Regions from separate parts of the Streptomyces sp. NPDC111744 genome, predicted to be linked through region 1. Evidence: riboswitches for the same ligand, from Rfam matches in the RefSeq annotation. Region 1 holds a riboswitch; the other holds the start of a gene.

What was found. Region 1 has a riboswitch for glycine ahead of gcvP (aminomethyl-transferring glycine dehydrogenase). Riboswitches for the same ligand answer to the same signal wherever they lie in the genome.
Region 2: another riboswitch for glycine. It lies ahead of gcvT (glycine cleavage system aminomethyltransferase GcvT); the one in region 1 lies ahead of gcvP (aminomethyl-transferring glycine dehydrogenase).

What each region holds. Positions count from the first base shown of each region.
Region 1 covers NZ_JBVKCG010000015.1:9,359-13,564, reverse strand. Annotated here, with positions in the region: gene gcvP (aminomethyl-transferring glycine dehydrogenase) at 1-2,313, opposite strand, end outside; glycine riboswitch at 2,486-2,580, opposite strand; gene ACZ7OO_RS28740 (PRC-barrel domain-containing protein) at 2,695-3,075, shown strand; partial or broken gene ACZ7OO_RS28735 (DNA polymerase IV) at 2,988-4,206, opposite strand, start outside.
Region 2 covers NZ_JBVKCG010000009.1:32,366-36,571, reverse strand. Annotated here, with positions in the region: gene ACZ7OO_RS21300 (enhanced serine sensitivity protein SseB) at 1-272, opposite strand, end outside; gene ACZ7OO_RS21295 (AAA family ATPase) at 491-1,180, opposite strand; glycine riboswitch at 1,337-1,434, shown strand; glycine riboswitch at 1,435-1,544, shown strand; gene gcvT (glycine cleavage system aminomethyltransferase GcvT) at 1,592-2,719, shown strand; gene gcvH (glycine cleavage system protein GcvH) at 2,851-3,228, shown strand; gene glyA (serine hydroxymethyltransferase) at 3,267-4,206, shown strand, end outside.

The DNA of each region.
Region 1 (4,206 bases):
GACGTACGCCCACGAGATCGGCAGGATCCCCGCGGAGCCCCACGGCGCGGCCGAGATCGGTCCGACACCGGTCTGCGGCCCGGCGGCCGGCTGGAGCGGGTGGTTCGGCAGGTACGGCGCCAGGTGGGCCCGTACGGCCACCGGACCGACGCCCGGCCCACCGCCGCCGTGCGGGATGCAGAAGGTCTTGTGCAGGTTGAGGTGGGAGACGTCGCCGCCGAAGTGCCCCGGCTTGGCGACCCCGACCAGGGCGTTGAGGTTGGCCCCGTCGACGTACACCTGGCCGCCGGCCTCGTGCACCTGCCCGCAGATGTCCGCGACATGCTCCTCGAACACGCCGTGCGTGGACGGGTATGTGATCATCAGCACGGCGAGCTGGTCGCGGTGCTGCTCGATCTTCGCCCGCAGGTCCTCGACATCGATCTCGCCGTCCTCGGCGGTCTTCACGACGACGACCTTCATCCCGGCCATGACGGCGCTGGCGGCGTTGGTGCCGTGCGCGGAGGAAGGGATCAGGCAGACGGTCCGCTGCGCATCGCCGTTGGCACGGTGGTAGGCGCGTACGGCGAGCAGCCCGGCCAGCTCACCCTGTGACCCGGCATTGGGCTGGAGCGACACCTTGTCGTAGCCGGTGACCTCGGCGAGCCGCTCCTCCAGCTCACGGATGAGCGTCAGATAGCCCTGCGCCTGCTCGGCGGGCGCGAAGGGGTGCAGCTGGCCGAACTCGGGCCAGGTGACCGGCTCCATCTCGGTCGTCGCGTTGAGCTTCATGGTGCAGGAGCCCAGCGGGATCATGCCCCGGTCCAGCGCGTAGTCCCGGTCGGCGAGCCGGCGCAGGTAGCGCAGCATCGCGGTCTCGGAACGGTGCTCGTGGAAGACGGGGTGGGCCAGGTAGCCGTCGCCGCGCAGCAGCGCCTCGGGCAGCGTGTCCTCGGCGACCGCGTCCAGCGTCTCGACGTCGCCCTCGACGCCGAACGCCGTCCATACGGCGCCCAGCTGGGCCCGCGTGGTGGTCTCGTCGCAGGCCATGGAGACGTGGTCCGCGTCCACGAGCCGCAGGTTGACACCGCTCTGCCGGGCGGCGGCGACGACCTCGGCGGCCTTGCCGGGCACGCGCGCGGTGAGAGTGTCGAAGTAGGCGCCGTGCACGATCTCGACCCCGCCGGCCCTGAGCCCCGCGGCCAGGATCGTGGCGTAGCGGTGGGTTCGCCGGGCGATGGCCCGCAGCCCCTCGGGCCCGTGGTAGACGGCGTACATGCCGGCCATCACGGCGAGCAGCACCTGCGCGGTGCAGATGTTGCTGGTGGCCTTCTCACGGCGGATGTGCTGTTCGCGCGTCTGCAGCGCGAGCCGGTAGGCCTTGTGCCCGTCGGCGTCCACGGACACGCCCACGAGCCGCCCGGGCAGGCTGCGCGCGAACTTCTCCCGCACCGCCATGTAGCCCGCGTGCGGCCCGCCGAAGCCCATCGGCACACCGAACCGCTGGGTCGTACCGACGGCGATGTCGGCGCCCAGCTCACCCGGCGAGGTCAGCAGCGTCAGCGCGAGCAGGTCGGCGGCGACGGTGACGAGCGCGCCCAGCCCGTGCGCCTGCTCGACGAGCGGCTTGATGTCGCGTACGGCACCGGAAGCACCGGGGTACTGGACGAGCACCCCGTTGATCTCACGCGAGGCGAGGTCCGCCGGAATCCCGTCGCTGAGGTCCGCGACGACGACCTCGACCCCCGTCGGTTCGGCCCGCGTCCGGATCACGGCGACGGTCTGCGGCAGCGCGTCCGCGTCGATGACGAAGACGCCCTTCTTGTTCTTGCCCATGCGCAGCGACAGAGCCATGGCCTCGGCGGCGGCCGTGCCCTCGTCGAGCAGCGAGGCACCGGAGGTGGGCAGCCCGGTGAGGTCGGCGACCATGGTCTGGAAGTTCAGCAGCGCTTCCAGCCGGCCCTGGGAGATCTCCGGCTGATACGGGGTGTAAGCCGTGTACCAGGCAGGGTTCTCCATCACGTTGCGCAGGATGACGGGCGGCGTGAAGGTGCCGTAGTAGCCGAGCCCGATCATCGAGTCGAGCACCTGGTTCCGGTCCGCCAGCGACCGCAGTTCGGCCAGCACCTCGGCCTCGGTGCGCGCACCCGGCAGTTCCAGGGTGTCGGCGTTCTTGATCACGTCCGGCACGGCGGCAGCGGTCAGCTCGTCGAGCGAGCCGTACCCGACCTGGGCGAGCATCTTGGCCCGGGCCCCGTGATCGGGCCCGATATGGCGCTGCTCGAACGGGATTCCCTGTTCAAGCTCGGAGAGCGGAACACGCTGGGCGGTCATTGCGGAGGCCTCCTGGTCTGACGCGACCTTCGAGGGGTACCCAGGCGGGCACCCCGACGGCCTCCCCCTCTGTCATCTCAACCTGAGAGCTTCGCCGGACGCCCAGGGGATCCGGCTTTCACCGTCGGTGAGAGCGGACGCCGTCGACGCCCGCCCTGCTTTCCAGAGTGACCTCGTCCGTGCGGTACGTGAGCCTGAGAGATTCCGGGGAGGATTTGCTCCTTCGGCGCCTCCGGTCTGCCCGGAGGACTCTCCCGCACGGGGTCAGCAGCCGCTTGCCAGCCTACCAGCGAGGGCAACGCACGGACCTTCGAGTGGCCGCCTCCTTCAATGTGCTCTTTTGTAGTGCTTACGGATGAGTTGCGACCAAGTGGAGGGCCCGTGCAGACCGACATTGATCCGCGCAACCTGATCGGCCGCAAGGCGTTCGACTGCCACGGCACGAAGATCGGCACGATCGACGAGGTCTACCTCGACGACGCGACCGGTGTGCCGGAGTGGGCGGCCATACGCACCGGCCTGTTCTCCCGGGACGCCTTCGTGCCCCTGGAGCCCAGCGAGCTGGTCGAGGGCACCCTCCAGGTCCCCTTCGACCGCGCCCTGATCAAAGATGCCCCCGACTTCGGCGTGGGCCGCCACCTCTCCCCGGAGCAGGAACTTCAGCTCTATCACCACTACGGCCTGGACATGACCGCCCCACCCGCCGACCACCCGGACCACGACTTCGGCAAACTGGCGGGAACCGAGGACGCGGGCGCGTAGACGGCGCGCGCGCCTCTCCAGCCGCGGGCAGTCGTGCCGCTGGGGCGGCACGGGTGGACGCTGGGGATGCCCCCTCTGGGGGAGGCGTCCTGCGAGCGCCGGTAAGCGACCCCCACCTCCGCCCAGCCCTCACCCCGGGTCACGCACCAACCCCGTCCACTGGAATCTCCGGCACCAACGGCAACGGATCCACCGGCTCCAGCTCAGGATCCTCCACCCGGAACGTCCGCACCCGCCCCGGCTCCACCGACCCCGGCGTCTCGAACCGAACCGTCACCCTCCCCAGCCCACTCCCCTGCACCCACCCGTGTCCGTACTCGGCATGCCGGACGTCGTGCCCCGAAGGCCATCTCCGCTCTACGACCACCTCCTGCTCGGCGACCGGCTCGGCCGCGTCCTCCTCCGCCAGGACCTCTGCCGCCTCCCCCGCCGCCTGCGCGAACAGATCCTCCTGTGTGAAGTCGGCCAGCCCCGTCACCCCCACCCCCAGCAACCGCACACCCCCCGTCGTGTCCACCGAGTCCAGCAACCGCGCGGCCGCCTCCCGCACCACCGCCGGATCGTCGGTCGGCCCCCTGAGCGTCTCCGACCGGGTGAGCGTCGAGAAGTCGTACCGCCGTACCTTCAGCACGATGGTCCGCCCCGACAGCCCGGCCCCCCGGAGCCTGCGCACACACCGGTCGGCCAGCCGCTGCACCTCCATCCCCACCCGCAGCCGGTCATGGATGTCCACGTCGTACGTGTCCTCGACGGATACCGACTTGGCCTCCCGCTCGGCGACCACCGGCCGTTCGTCGTGCGCCAGTGCCATCGCGTGCAGCGCATGCCCATGGGCCTTGCCCAGCAGCCGTACCAGCTCGTCCTCCCCCGCCTCGGCGATCTCGTCGACCGTGGTGATCCCGGCCCGCCGCAGATGGTCCCCCGTCGCCGGCCCCACGCCCGGCAGGGTCCGCACCGACATCGGCCCGAGCATCGCCCGCTCCGTGCCCGGCTCGATCAGCACCAGCCCGTCCGGCTTGGCCTGCTCGGAGGCGATCTTCGCGAGCATCTTGGAGGCGGCGAGCCCGACCGACCCGGAGAGCCCCGTGGCCGCCCGTATGTCCGCGCGCAGCTTCTCCCCCACCAGCCGCG
Region 2 (4,206 bases), on a different contig from region 1:
AACTGCTCCTCGGAGCTGAAGACCGGGACGTACACCTGGCCCTGGATCTCCGTGGTGGGCAGGTCCAGCGAGCCGCTGTGCGGGCCGCCGCCCTCCGGCAGCGGGACCCACAGGAAGCTCCGGCCCAGTACCTCGATGAGCCGGCCCGCCGCCGCGGGGACGCCGAGGGAGGCCGACAGGACCTCCTCCAGCTCGTTGCCGGGCCAACCGCCGTGCGGGTGGGGCTGTGCCTGTGCCGGGAAGTCCGCGGGAATGTCCGCCGGGAAGTCCATCTGCCTACCGCCTGCTGGAAACCACTGCTGCTGAGGCTGAAAAGGCTAGCGGGTGGCTGTGACAATGCCTCACCCTGCGGGGACAAAGCCTCACCCCGCGAGCTTCTCCGCTTGCGGAAAGCCTCACCCCGCGAGCGCTCCGCTGGCGGCAAACCTCACCCCGCGAGCGCCCCGCTGGCGGCAAACCTCACCGCGAGCGCTTCGCTTGCCGGAAAGCCTCACCCCGCGAGCTTCTCCGCCTTCTCGAAGGCGATCCGGCACAGCACGTCAGCCGCGTCCCGGTCCAGGAGCACCGCCGAGCCGACGCCCTGGGGCGGGCCGCCCTTCTCCACCGCACGCACCAGGCGGGCGGCGGCGTGGCGGTGGCGCAGGAAGGCGTACCGGGAGACGCCCCGGCCACGCTCGCGCTGACCGTCCAGTGCCGTGCCCGGCGTCACGTCCAGGAGCAGCAGGTGCAGGGTGCCGTCGCGGCGGCGGGCCTCGCGGGCCAGCCAGTCACGCACCCAGGCCTGGGTACCGCAGTCGTGCACGACCATGCCCTCGCCGGTGCGCAGCGCGCGGCGCAGTCCGGCGTAGTGGGCGAGGCGGACCAGCGGGCGGTAGAGGGTGTACGGCAGGAAGCGGGCCAGGCGGGCGTCCCAGCGGTCGCGGGTGTCCTGGGAGTCGATCCGGATGCCCTGGACGGTGCGGTGCATCAGGGTGGACTTGCCGCTGCCGGGCAGCCCGGTGACCACGACCAGGTCACGCGGGCCGAAGAGCAGGCCGTGCGGGCTGTGTCCGGCCCGGTCGCGCAGATCGCGGACGACCGGTGCGGGGCGCTTGTCACACCGCTCGCGGGCCGGGGCCGTCGGCTGTCCCGGCAGGGTGATGCCCGTCGTCCCGTATGCCGTGGTCCTTGTCACCGTGATCGTCCTCCCCGGGGGTTCAGGAAAGGTTCTCCCCACTTAACGTAAAGAGAAGGTAATGCACGGTGTCTCGCGGTTCCGTCCGCTCCGCGCCACAGCCCTGTTACAAAGCTCCGCCCGGCATGCAATGATGTGCCCGCCAACTGCATACCGGCCGCTTGAATCCGCGCGGGAGAGTCCCCAGCAGTCTTCGCTGGGGCGCCGAAGGAGCAAGTCCCTCCCTTGAATCTCTCAGGCCCCGTTACCGCGCGGGCGAGGCACATCTGAAAAGCGGGCCGCTGTGTCAGTGGCCCCACCCAAGGTGCAAGCCGTGACCACTCGTGTGGTCAGGGCGAACCTCTCAGGTTCCGATGACAGATGGGGAGGACAGACCTCGCCTGTCATGCCCTGGGACCCTTGGGAGACGACCGACCGATGAGCAGTTCCGATTCCGCTGGACTCCGCCGTACCGCGCTCGATGCCGTGCATCGCGCGCTCGGCGCGACCATGACCGACTTCGCCGGCTGGGACATGCCCCTGCGCTACGGCTCCGAGCGCGACGAGCATGTCGCCGTGCGGACCAGGGCCGGGCTCTTCGATCTCTCCCACATGGGCGAGATCACCGTGACCGGCCCCCAGGCCGCCGCCCTGCTGAACCACGCGCTGGTCGGCAACATCGCCTCCGTCGGTGTCGGGCGCGCCCGCTACACCATGATCTGCCGGGCCGACGGCGGCATCCTCGACGACCTGATCGTCTACCGGCTGGCCGACACCGAGTACATGGTCGTGGCCAACGCCTCCAACGCCCAGGTGGTCCTCGACGCGCTGGCGGAGCGTGCCGCCGGGTTCGACGCCGAGGTGCGGGACGACCGGGACGCGTACGCGCTGATCGCCGTCCAGGGGCCCGAGTCGCCGGGCATCCTGAAGTCGCTGACCGACGCCGACCTGGACGGCCTGAAGTACTACGCGGGGCTGCCCGGCACCGTCGCCGGGGTCCCGGCGCTGATCGCGCGCACCGGCTACACCGGCGAGGACGGCTTCGAGCTGTTCGTGAAGCCGGAACACGCGGTGCGGCTGTGGCAGGCACTCACCGAGGCGGGTGAGGGTGTCGGCCTGGTGCCCTGCGGGCTGTCCTGCCGGGACACCCTGCGCCTGGAGGCCGGCATGCCGCTCTACGGGCACGAGCTGACCACCTCGCTGACCCCCTTCGACGCCGGGCTCGGCCGGGTGGTGAAGTTCGAGAAGGAGGGCGACTTCGTGGGGCGCGAGGCGCTCCGGGAGGCCGCCGACCGCGCCGCCGCCCGGCCGCCGCGGGTGCTGGTCGGCCTGATCGCCGAGGGCCGCCGGGTGCCGCGCGCCGGGTACCCGGTGGTCGCCGGCGGCGAGGTGATCGGCGAGGTCACCTCCGGTGCCCCCTCCCCCACCCTGGGCAGGCCCATCGCCATGGCGTACGTCGACGCGGCGCACTCGGCGCCGGGCACGGCGGGCGTGGCCGTGGACATCCGGGGCAGCCACGAACCGTACGAGGTCGTGGCGCTGCCGTTCTACAAGCGCCAGAAGTAGACCCCAGAGGTAGACCCAGAGGAGACACTGAACGCGGCGGCGCGTGACCCTGCGCACATTTCCGCTGCTCACATCTCTTTCCAGCAGTCCTCTTTCACCAGCACTCCCCCGCGTACAGGAGAATTCAGGCCATGAGCAACCCCCAGCAGCTGCGTTACAGCAAGGAGCACGAGTGGCTGTCGGCCGCCGCGGACGGCGTGGCGACGGTCGGCATCACGGAGCACGCGGCCAACGCGCTCGGTGACGTCGTCTTCGTCCAGCTCCCGGCCGTCGGCGACACCGTGACCGCGGGCGAGTCCTGCGGCGAGCTGGAGTCGACCAAGTCGGTCTCCGACCTGTACTCGCCGGTCACCGGTGAGATCACCGAGGTCAACGAGGACGTCGTGGACGACCCGTCCCTGGTGAACTCGGCCCCCTTCGAGGGCGGCTGGCTGTTCAAGGTGCGCGTCGCGGACGAGCCGGCCGACCTGCTCTCCGCCGACGAGTACACCGCCTTCACCGCCGGCTGAGGACCGTAGAGACACCGGCTGAGGAGTCGTAGAAAAAGATGTCCGTTCTGAACACGCCCCTGCACGAGCTCGACCCGGAGGTCGCGGCCGCGGTCGACGCCGAGCTGGAGCGCCAGCAGTCCACCCTGGAGATGATCGCCTCGGAGAACTTCGCTCCGGTCGCGGTCATGGAGGCGCAGGGCTCGGTACTCACCAACAAGTACGCCGAGGGCTACCCGGGCCGCCGCTACTACGGCGGCTGCGAGCACGTCGACGTCACCGAGCAGATCGCCATCGACCGGGTGAAAGAGCTGTTCGGCGCCGAGTACGCCAACGTGCAGCCGCACTCCGGTGCCTCCGCCAACCAGGCGGCCCTGTTCGCGCTGGCCCAGCCCGGGGACACCATCCTGGGTCTGGACCTCGCCCACGGTGGCCACCTCACCCACGGCATGCGCCTGAACTTCTCCGGCAAGCAGTTCGACGTCGTGGCCTACCACGTCGACAACGCCGGTCTCGTCGACATGGCCGAGGTGGAGCGGCTCGCCAAGGAGCACCGGCCGAAGGTGATCATCGCGGGCTGGTCGGCGTACCCGCGCGAACTGGACTTCGCCGAGTTCCGGCGGATCGCCGACGAGGTCGAGGCCTACCTGTGGGTCGACATGGCCCACTTCGCCGGCCTGGTGGCCGCCGGTCTGCACGCGAACCCGGTGCCGTACGCCGACGTGGTCACCTCCACCACCCACAAGACGCTCGGCGGTCCCCGCGGCGGCATCATCCTGGCCCGCCAGGCCTTCGCGAAGAAGCTGAACTCGTCCGTCTTCCCGGGCTTCCAGGGCGGTCCCCTGGAGCATGTGATCGCGGCGAAGGCGGTCTCCTTCAAGGTCGCCGCCTCGGAGGACTTCAAGGAGCGCCAGCGCCGTACGGTGGAGGGTGCGCGCATCCTCGCCGAGCGGCTCACCGCGCCCGACGCCCGCGAGGCCGGTGTGAACGTCCTGTCCG